2 regions of the Amedibacillus sp. YH-ame6 genome follow, and region 2 is predicted to be linked to the other one. Evidence: riboswitches for the same ligand, from Rfam matches in the RefSeq annotation. Region 2 holds a riboswitch; the other holds the start of a gene.
The links. Region 2 has a riboswitch for lysine ahead of lysA (diaminopimelate decarboxylase). Riboswitches for the same ligand answer to the same signal wherever they lie in the genome.

Region 1 (5,909 bases), on a different contig from region 2:
TCTCGCGCATATGTTGAATGATTTTAAGACCTAATTGTTGCGCACGTTCACTTTCTCCGTGATGTTCTCCAATCAATGCTTTTAAACACTCAGCTAAACCAATAAACCCGATAGTTAAGGTTCCTTGTTTTACTAATTCTTCAAGTGTATCTTCCCATCCAAGTTTTTCAGAACCGATCCAAACTCCTTGACCCATTAAGAATGGGAAGTTCTTCACTTTTCTCTTTCCTTGAATTTCCATGCGTTCTAATAACTGTTGAATAATGATTTGCATTTTTTCATCTAATTCATTGAAGAATGCGCCTTCATTAAATTCACCATTGATAGCAACTCCATGTTTGATTCCAATACGTGGAAGATTCAATGATGTAAAAGAGTTATTCCCTCTTCCTGTCGCAACTTCAGGACCATTTACATTTCCCATTACACGAGTTCTACAACCCATATAGGTTGTTTCTGTTTCTGGCTGTCCTTGTTTATAATATTGCAAATTGAATGGCGCATCCATGAAACTAAAGTTAGGGAATAAACGTTTTGCAGATACACGCATCGCTAATTTAAATAAATCATAGTTTGGATCTTCTGGATTATAGTTAATTCCTTCTTTTACTTTGAAGATAAGAATTGGGAATATTGGAGTTTCTCCATTTCCAAGCCCCGCTTCTTGTGAAAGCATAAGTTTCTCTGAAATCAATCTTCCTTCAGGTGTCATATCTGTACCAAAGTTGATACTTGAGAAAGGAACCTGTGCACCAGCACGTGAATGCATGGTATTTAAATTATGTACGAATGCTTCCATTGCTTGGTATGTTTTACGATCTGTCGCTTTCGTTGCTTCTTTATAACTAAATGCATTTATCATAGAAATCTGATCATCACTTAATTGATATTCTTTCTTCATCATCTCATTTAACGCAATAACGTAGTCCTCATCAATAATCATAGTTGCAGTTTTCCCTGTTTGTTCTTCTACTTCCATGAATTTTGCTTTTACATCAACATCCAGGTCTACAATCAATTCTAAAGCACGATTCATATTATTCAAATACTCTTTACGGAATGTTTTTGCAACACCTGGCGCAAGATAATAATCAAATGCAGGGATACTTTGTCCCCCATGTTGATCATTTTGATTACTTTGAATCGCAATTGCTGCTAAAGCACCATAACTCGTAATATCTTTTGGTTCTCTTAAATGACCATGTCCTGTAGAGAAACCATTTTTAAATAATTTATCTAAATCAATTTGGCAACAAGTCAAAGTTCCCATATTCATAAAGTCCATATCATGAATATGAATATCCCCATTTTCATGCAACTGCGCGTGTTGAGGATTCATTAGTTGTGACATACAGAATTCTTTAGAAACAGCACTTCCATATTGCAACATTGTTCCCATCGCTGTATTTCCATCGATGTTCGCATTCTCACGTTTGATATCTGCTTCATTACTATCCGCAAATGTAATCTCTTCAATAGATTTCATCAAACGAGACTTCATGCTACGAATTCTAGTACGTTCTGCACGATATAAAATATATGCCTCACTTGTTCTAGCGTGACCATTTTCAATCAAAACCTTAACAACGGCATCTTGTACTTCTTCTACCGTTGGAATTGTATTCTGGTACATGTTGTTCAACAAACCTACTGCTTGTTCTGTCAACATTTCTGCTGTTGCATAATCTGCAGCAGTCCCCACCTCTTGTGCTACATGTGATGCTGCCAAAAAAATTGCTCTTGTAATTTTTTCTGGAGAGAAATGGATCTCACGACCATCTCTTTTCTTAATAACTGTAATCATAATGACTTCTCCTCCTCTATCATAAGAAATACGGTAAAACATAAAAAAAACAAAAGCTTTATATACGTATTTCTTTCACATCAGCTTTTTAATAGAAAGGATTGATTTCCGTTCTATGCCCATAGAAGATGGATACTATCCATAAGCTGATCTTCTTCGTACTATTATACAGTAAAAAATCTAATTATGGCATTGTAAATAAAAAAAATTCAGTTACATTTTTTATGAAACAATTTGCCGTTATAAATTCACTATTTATACCCTAAATAGTCACAAAATCTTGAATAAAACACTATCAGAAAAATCATTAAGAATATTTTAAATTCAAAAAAACCTTAAACTACCACTTTTGTGGATTCTTAAGGTTCTCTTTACTTAAAAAGATGCAGCTATATAATCACAGATTATTCCTGAACATGAACACTTTCTCTTCACAATCTTTTTGAAATCCGACATTCACTAGATTATTACGCATTGCAAAATTATGAACATCGATATCTCCAATCAGATTATCTATTTTGGCATGATATGCAATATCCATCGCTTTATTTAATAACACACTACTATAATGATATCCTTGTTTTTCAGGTAGAACTCCAATATAGGTGATACCCGCAACACCTTCCACCAACTCGTTGATTGCGACGAATCCAACAGGAGCACCCTGTACCCATAAGATTTGAAAGAATTTATTACTATCCTTATCTTCTAGGATTTCTTTTAATGTACTTTCAACACCTTCCTCTAATCCTAAATCTTTGTACTCTTTTTGAAGAAGTACATCTAGTGTGGTGGAACTTGCCTTTATCATGAGTTCTAATACATCTTTATATTCCATATCCATCGCGCTTGTAAATGTATAACCAGAGGTATCCTTGCTTATCGGTTTGATTGTGTAACTCTCCCTTTCTATGCATAAATTTGCATAGCACTGACAGGCTTTATATATTTTTTCATAATGTATCTTATCTGTATATAAATCTAAGCGCCACTCCACATTTCTAGGTAGTTGTATGAACACATCGCTTAAGAAACTATCGACTTCCTCTTGAGGTATATCTTCTACTGTGAAATGTGCTAAATAGTGCATTTCTTCGAAGATTATCAATCTACATACTACCTTTTCATCTTGAACTTTAACAAAGCATTTTTCCAATGGAAATCCTTCTTTTATTTCTTGTCTTAAGGACTCATTTTGTGCATCACTACTTGATGGCATAGAAACCATCGATTCTACAAATTCTTTACTACATGTTGTTGTTTTCATTGTTTAATATCCTTTCCATGTATGTTTGTTGCATAGGGAAAGAAAAAGCATCCCAAAGAAGGGATGCTAAACACACTGTTAGATTATATTAAACAGGCGTTTTGTATCTTTCCTTTGTTTCATTATTAGGTTTTTCATACAAACCACCTGCCTTTCATTGTTTTTATATTAACATGCACAGCATAAATTGTAAACTGGATATTGATTTACAAGTACTTCCATTGACATTTCGTTGGAATGATGGTAGTCTAAACAACGTTAATTGATAGAGGCGCAAATCACAAGAGTACATCTTCACATCTGCTTGGTGGCAGTGAATATGGAAAGGGTTATTTGCCGAAGAAACATATGAACACCAATTCAATGTTTCTGGTATTTTGCACAACATGCACAATACTGTCACTTTACATAAAGTGGAGAGCTATCTAAAGTATAGAAATTATATGCTTTGATGGAGTCTGTCCAACAAGGCATTTTTTTATGGAGGAGATGATTTTATGGAGTTTACCGCAACATTTTTCTCGCTATTACCACCAATTATAGCGATTGCTTTAGCACTGATTACAAAAGAGGTGTACTTGTCCTTATTTATAGGGATTGTATCAGGGGCGTTACTTGTGAGTGGGTTTCAAGTACTAGACGCAACAAATGTTATCTTTGATACAATGGGTGAAAATTTAGGAGATACTTGGAATATAGGGATTCTTATTTTCCTTGTATTTCTAGGTATGATTGTTTCCTTGATGAATCGTGCAGGTGGTAGTAAAGCATATGGCGCTTGGGCAAATAAAAAGATACATACAAAACATGGCGCATTATATGCAACGTTTGCCCTTGGTTCTTTTATATTTGTAGATGATTACTTCAATTGTTTAACCGTTGGGAATATTATGCGTGAAGTGAGTGATTCCTTTAAGATATCGCGTGCTAAGCTTGCTTATATTATTGATTCTACGGCAGCGCCGATTTGTATCATTGCGCCGATTTCTAGTTGGGCTGCGGCTGTTAGTGGATATACGAGCGGTGATGGGTTTACATTATTCCTTAGCACCATTCCTTATAATTTATATGCATTATTAACCATCGTAATGGTGATTCATGTTATACGTAATGATTTTGATTTTGGTAAAATGGAAGAGAATGAGAATTGTGCTGCATTAGGTGATGTTCACTTTGGCCTACATGATTATCAAAATAATGAAGAAATACCTACATCGGACAAAGGAAAAGTACTAGATTTGGTTCTACCTGTTCTATTCTTAATCATTGCTTGTGTTACAGCTATGATTTATACTGGAGGATTTTTCGAGGGTGTTGATTTTATTACTGCCTTTACAAATTGTGATGCATCTAGTGCTCTTGTATTAGGATCGTTCTTTACTTTGATTTTCACCTTCTTGTTGTACATTCCTCGTCGTATTATTCGTTATCAAGATTTCGCAGATTGTATACCGCAAGGATTTAAAATGATGGTTCCTGCCATTATCATATTAATACTAGCTTGGACATTAGGTGACCTTGTTTCTACCAAACTTGAAGCAGGTATATTTGTATCTGAACTTTTGAAACATGCGAGTATATCTTCCGCAATCTTACCCGCAATCTTATTTATTGCCGCAGCTGCTTTGGCTTTCTCTACTGGTACTTCTTGGGGTACCTTTGGTATTTTGATTCCTATTGTGACTGCTATCTTTGCAGAAGGAGAACCTTTATTAGTAATTTGTATATCTTCTATTCTTGCGGGTGCTGTTTGTGGAGATCATATTTCACCTATTTCAGATACGACCATTATGGCATCTGCTGGTGCACAATGTAATCATATTAATCATGTTACCACACAGACACCATACGCTTTAATTGTTGCCGTTTCTTGTGTGGTTGGATATCTTGTTGCCGGATTTACTAAGAACGTTTATATCACCTTTATTGTAGCTTTACTTACAATGGTAATTGTGAATAAAATTGTATGGAAGCTAAAGAAAAGGAAACGATGAATAATCGTCTCCTTTTTCATTTACACGTTAAATCTAAAATGCAATACATCTCCATCTTGAACAACGTACTCTTTACCTTCTAAACGAAGCTTTCCAGCTTCTTTTACAGCAAGTTCTGTTTCTAATGTATCAATATCATCAAACTTGTAACATTCTGCACGAATGAATCCTTTTTCAAAATCCGTATGGATAACACCTGCACATTGAGGAGCCATCATTCCTTTTTTGAATGTCCATGCACGACATTCATCTTCACCTGCTGTAAGGAATGTACATAAATCAAGAATATTATAAGCTGCTTTCACAACCTTATCTAAGCCACTTTCCGCAATCCCTAAATCATTTAAGAATTCGGTTTTTTCTTCTGCATCTAAAGAAGATAATTCTTCTTCAATCTTTGCGCAGATTGCGACAACTTGGTTGTTTTCTGCTTTCGCAAATTCTTTCACCTTTACATAATATGGATTTTCATCAGGATTAGAAATTTCTTCTTCTGACATATTCGCAATATAAATCATTGGTTTCAATGTTAACAAACTAAAAGCTTTGATAATAAATAGTTCATCTTCATTCAGTTCTACACTACGAGCTGGACTAGCTGCCACTAAAGCCTCTTGCAATTTCTTTAAAACTGCAACCTCTTTTATAGCATCTTTATCTTTATTTGTCATAGCTTTACGTTCAATTTTACCTAAACGATTTTCTACTGTTTGTAAGTCCGCTAGAATTAGTTCTAAATTGATAATCTCAATATCACGAATAGGATCTACATCCCCTTCTACGTGTGTAATATTAGCATCATCAAAGCAACGTACAACATGACAGATTGCATCTGTTAAACGAA
Region 2 (5,909 bases):
TCCTGGAATGTTGTACATAATAATTGGTTTATTGACAGCATCTGCAACAGAAGTAAAGTGACGAATCATTCCTTCTGCATTTGCTTTGTTGTAATAAGGCGCTACAACTAACAAGGCATCTGCACCCATTTCTGCATACTCAATACTCTTATCAATCGCAATCTGTGTACAATTAGAACCACTTCCTACCATAACTGGAATACGTCCTTGAATGGTCTCTAGTGTACATTTTACAACTGCATCATCTTCTTCGTGTGTCATAGTTGCGGATTCACCAGTTGTTCCTAATACAAGAATTGCATCTGTTTTATTTTCCACATGCCATTCTAAAAGTTCTTTTAATTTTTCAAAATTTACGGTTCCATCTTCATGGAATGGTGTAACAAGTGCTACAATACTTCCTTTTACATTAAACATAAGATGTTCTCCTTTTCGCGTTCTTACGCAATTATAAATCAAAAGCTTTAGCTAATACTTCTACTGCTTGTAGTTTATCTTTCTCTTCGATTGTTAATGAGATAGAAATTTCAGATGAAGTAATCATATAGTAAGGGATTTGATGTTCACTTAACGTTGTTAATACCTTTGCGGCAATCCCGCTATGAGTAGAAATCCCTACTCCAATAACAGATAATTTCACAAATCCCAACAATCTTGAAATTGGATATTTTGAATTTAGTTTATCAATGTTCTTAACGATGACATCACTTTGTTTTGTATTACAATAGAATTGAAAGTTTACTTTTCCATCGTGTGTCAAATGCTGAGAAATTGTATCAAGGTTGATATCTAAGTTCGCTATCATGCGAAACAATTCTCCTAAGAATACACCATCGTTTGGCAATTCGTTGACACGCATAATCGCATAATCATCTTTTACGCTGATGCCAGTAATAGGCATATCTTCTAAGTTCTTTGTTGTCTCCATAATATACGTTCCTTTTCTCTCATCTTTTTCCAAAGCTTTTCCTAAAAATAATTTAACTCCATATTTACTAGCAAGTTCTACACTTCTTGTCTCTAAGACACCAGCACCAAGACAAGCCATCTGCATCATTTCGTTATAGGTAATTTCATGTAGTAATTTTGCTTGTTTATACATTCTTGGATCAATGGTATACACCCCATTTACATCCGTATAGATACGACATTCCCATCCAAGTTTCGCTGCCAACGCTACCGCAGTAGTATCAGAACCCCCTCTTCCAAGAGTTGTTATTTCACCATGTTCTGTAGCACCCTGAAATCCAGCAACTACAACCACTTTTCCATCATCCAAATGCTTTTGCAGTGTACTAATTTCAATATCTTTAATACGTGCATGTGCATGATGATTGCTTGTGATAAAACCACACTGATATCCCGTTAATGAAATAGCACTTACACCCAAAGCATCAATGGCCATCGCCAATAAAGTAATGGTACGTTGCTCTCCTGTAGACAACAAAGAGTCCATTTCACGCTCATTTGTACTACCAATTTCATTTGCCATTTCAATCAGCTTATTTGTTGTTTTACCCATAGCACTCGCCACAATAATTAAATTATGTCCAGCGCGTTTCATCTCTACAGCATGAGCGGCAATTGCCTTAATTTGATCAATCGTCCCTACGCTTGTTCCACCATACTTCTCTACTACATTCATACATTAATTGCCTCATCACATTCCAAATCACATAAATCTTCAAAGCTTTCTCTTTTCACAACTACTCTTGCTTTTCCATCTTTCACAAAAACCACGGCAGGTTTTGATAGACGATTATAGTTACTTGCCATACTGTATCCATAAGCACCAGTTGTATAAAGAATCAATAAATCATTTTGTTGAGCCTTTGGTAACATTACATCTTCAATAAGGATATCTCCAGACTCACAGCATTTTCCTGCAACTGTTACTTTTTCTATTTTTTCTTCGTTCATACGGTTCGCAATATCACAAGCATACGCTGCTTGATATAATGCAGGACGAATGTTATCGCTCATCCCACCATCCACAAAGATATATTTTTTATTTTCTGTTTCTTTTTGATATCCAATGCGATATAAGGTAGAACCAGCTTCAGCCACAATGCTACGTCCTGGTTCAATCATAATCTTAGTTAAAGAAAGGTTATATTTCGCTTTCTCTTCTTTACAAGTTGTAAGGATTGTTTTGCATACTTCCTGTAAAGGAATTGGATGATCATCACTTGTGTAATATGCCGCAAATCCACCACCAAGATTTAAAGCGTGAATTTCTAGACTATATTCTTTTTGCATATCATCTACAAACTTCGCAAGTGTTTGTATTTCCGCAACATAAGCATCTTTATCAAAGATTTGAGATCCAATATGAGAATGGAATCCTTCAAATGTAATCTGTGGTGTAGATGTTAATGTTTTGATCATATCCGCAATTTGTTGTTTCATAGTTATAGAAGTTCCAAACTTACTATCCAAATGTGCAGTTACAATATATTTATGCGTATGTGCTTCCACTCCTGGATTCACACGCAACATTGTTTTGATTGATTTCCCACTTTGACGAACTGCCTGTACTAGCATTTCGCATTCCATAGCGTTATCCACTACAATGGTACCAACTCCATAAGTTAAAGCCATTTGAAGTTCTTCATAAGATTTGTTATTTCCATGGAAATACACACGTTCCATTGGAAAGTTTGCTTGTTTCGCAGTAAATAATTCTCCACCACTCACAACATCTAAACACAATCCATAAGCACTTACTAGCTCAATCAAAGCCTTACATGTAAAAGCCTTAGATGCATATAGTACTTCCGTTTCGAACTCATCACTTTGAAATAGTTCATAGAATTGACTCATTTTCGCAGTAATTTTGTTTTCATCATAAATGTACAATGGTGTACGGCAAGTATTTGCCAACTGTTCAACAGATACACCAGATATTTCTAATACGTTCTTGTCCATAAGGTCACCTCATCTATATATAAAAAGTCAGCAAGTAGAAATGTATCACTTACTGACTATCGCGTTATATCGATTGGAAAGTAAGATAGCACATCTACAGTACTGTAGACAGTTCTACGGATATTCTCCATAGACCCACCATTTTCCTATGCCTAGGAAAACAATTCGGCAAATTTGCTTCTATCTTAGATCGTTACCTGCCGGTTCCCTAAGATATTGTCGCATTCGCACCTCTATCAAATTCACACGTATCATAACACTATCTATGCAAAAAAACAATAGTTATATGAAAGAAATGACCATTATTTCATAAATTCTGAAAAATGTTACATATTCAATAGAGGTTTCTCTCAACTATAGTACCATGAACCATGTAATCAATACATACAGAAATAAACATTCTTGTTAAGAAAATATAAATGTAAGTATCATTTCTCTTACAATCAAAAAAGATGAAGCATATGCCTCATCTCAAGGATCCTAGAAAATAAAATACTAAAATTACAATCCCTAATATAATCGCAGTAAATAAGACCGTTCGAAAGGTAAAGACTTCGTTGAAGACATCTTCATTTTCATTTCGCATGACATCGAATATTTCTTGTTGTTGTTTGTCATCTAGGTGTTTTTCTTGCGAATGGAGATTCTCCTGATCCATCTTCTCACCCCTCCACACTACATTGTTAAATTTGTATCCATATTATACCATAAGCTTTTTAAAATTGTTGATATCTAACAAAACCGTAATAAAGTTTATATAAAGAAAAAAGAACGGTGTTGCTCTCCGTTCTCAAATGATACCATGTTTTTTGAAACAATGATAAATTCCATCTTCCTTACTAGAGGTCGTTTGTTCATCACTTAATCGAATCAATTCCTTATTTGCATTTGCCATGGCGACTCCACGATGTGCATGTAAAATCATATCTACATCGTTCATACTATCTCCGATCGCAATGGTATCACAAACAGGAATATGGAAATAATCAAGTAGGATATCCATACCCGTTGCTTTAGAAATATGGGCACACGTAATTTCTCCATTGATTATAGGGTTTTCATCCACGCCATGCAACGTCAATTTCAAGTGAGAAGATAAATTTTCTTGAACTATTCGACAGGCATTCTGCTCTTTCGCAAAAATAGCAATCTTCAAAATTTGTTCATAATCTTTATCCTGAAATTGTTGATAGGGTAACATATGAACACTTGCCATATATTGTCTAGCTAATTCACTATTCATATCCATTTCATTTTTAAATAAATCGTGAAAGAAGGAGAATCCCGTCTCATCTAAGAAGGAATCTCGTATCCCTTCAAGATTGAATCCTACATGATGTTTTTGTAAGAGTTCAATAACATCTACAATATCTTTTTTGTTCATAACTTCTTGAAATAAGAGTGTATCTCTTGTTTCCACATAACTTCCACAAGAAAAAATAAAGCCATCAAATCCTAAATCTAGTAAATCTTGTGCCACCTCTGGCTTTGCTCTTCCCGTTGCCAAGCAAACTTTATGACCATTTGCGCGGGCTTCCTTTATAGCGACTTTGCTTGATTCCAGTATCCCTACTTCATGATCCAACAAAGTTCCATCAATATCTAGAAATATACACTTCATGATTCACTCTCCAAAGAGGATATATTGGCATAGACTAGATTTTCGAAGTCTTTAAAATTACGACAATCTTTCGCCTGCTCAATCATACTTTGTTCACTAAACAATAGAACGAGAGTTTCATATAAATCATGGAAGATGCGTTTATCAATCTTATTAATTGCTACTAATAATATGACATGTACTAGATGTTCATCCCAAAGCACTCCTGTTGGAGATATGACAACTCCAATACAAGTTTTCATCGCTTCCATTTTCATGGAATGAGGAATTGCGATATTGCCAAAAGCAGTAGAGGCTGCAGTTTCTCTAACCATGACGTTGTTTTCAAAATCATGATCTACGAATTCTAACGCGACCATTTTATTTGTTAAGGTATGCAGAATATCATCACGTGTTTTTTGTTCTTGCGTTATCATGAACAGTTCTTCAAAGAAAAACTCTTTGAAGTTTTTTTTCAGAATATAACGTTTTTCATTTGCCTTACAAGCATCGATGGCATTTTGAATGGTCGCAAGATTTAAGCGTGTTGAAAGAGGAGGAATCATACAGATTTGATGATGCAGTTTTCGATGGATTGCGATGGTAGAAATCACCATTTGATAAGACAATCCCTTTAATTCATCTTCAAAGGAAATCGTTTTTATAATATTGATCTGATTTCCAAAATTGATCAACAATTGGTTATAAAGTTCAGAGGTAAGTTGCATATAGTCAGGACACAATAAAACACATTGTATCTTTGCATCATTGGATTTTTGTCGTTCAATCTCAGCACCAATATGCAATGCAAGGAAGGCAACTTCATCTTCATTGATATGAATGTGGTAATGTTCCATAAGCTCTAAAGAGATATAAATCGCAATATCATAAACCGTAGGACAAGTATTCTTAATGGATTCTGCCATTGGATTTTTAGTATACGTTTTATTCTGTGCTCGTACAATTAGATTTTTAATATGCAATGAAAAAGGAGTTAGAAAACCTTCTGTATGTAAATCAATATAATAATCTTCATTTACTTTGTCTGCAATATGTTTGGTTTCCTTTAAGATTTCATCTCCTACGATTTTACGTAATGTATCATCGGAATTTGGAAGAGAATAATTTGCATTCGTTTTAAATAACATATAGATTTCAAAACGCTCACTAGGTGTCAAATGAATTTCAAAACATTCATCTATGTGCTCACATAGTTCTTCTATCAATGCTTGTTCATGTGCACTCTCAATGATAAATTCATCATCCTTAGATATTACAACATTCCCATTTTGGATACGATCAATGATAATTACAAAATGCAACAATAAATTCACGAAAGAAAAATCATTGATATAGTAATTGTATTTCTGAAATGTTTTGC

Region 1: another riboswitch for lysine. It lies ahead of ACWG0P_RS04165 (Na+/H+ antiporter NhaC family protein); the one in region 2 lies ahead of lysA (diaminopimelate decarboxylase).

The regions. Positions count from the first base shown of each region.
Region 1 covers NZ_JBSPEZ010000003.1:140,386-146,294, forward strand. Annotated here, with positions in the region: gene ACWG0P_RS04155 (anaerobic ribonucleoside triphosphate reductase) at 1-1,804, opposite strand, end outside; gene ACWG0P_RS04160 (GNAT family N-acetyltransferase) at 2,202-3,071, opposite strand; lysine riboswitch at 3,330-3,503, shown strand; gene ACWG0P_RS04165 (Na+/H+ antiporter NhaC family protein) at 3,569-5,065, shown strand; gene ychF (redox-regulated ATPase YchF) at 5,086-5,909, opposite strand, start outside.
Region 2 covers NZ_JBSPEZ010000005.1:39,315-45,223, reverse strand. Annotated here, with positions in the region: gene dapA (4-hydroxy-tetrahydrodipicolinate synthase) at 1-417, opposite strand, end outside; gene ACWG0P_RS05370 (aspartate kinase) at 449-1,645, opposite strand; gene lysA (diaminopimelate decarboxylase) at 1,642-2,928, opposite strand; lysine riboswitch at 3,007-3,172, opposite strand; gene ACWG0P_RS05360 (hypothetical protein) at 3,395-3,586, opposite strand; gene ACWG0P_RS05355 (HAD family hydrolase) at 3,719-4,549, opposite strand; gene ACWG0P_RS05350 (BglG family transcription antiterminator) at 4,546-5,909, opposite strand, start outside.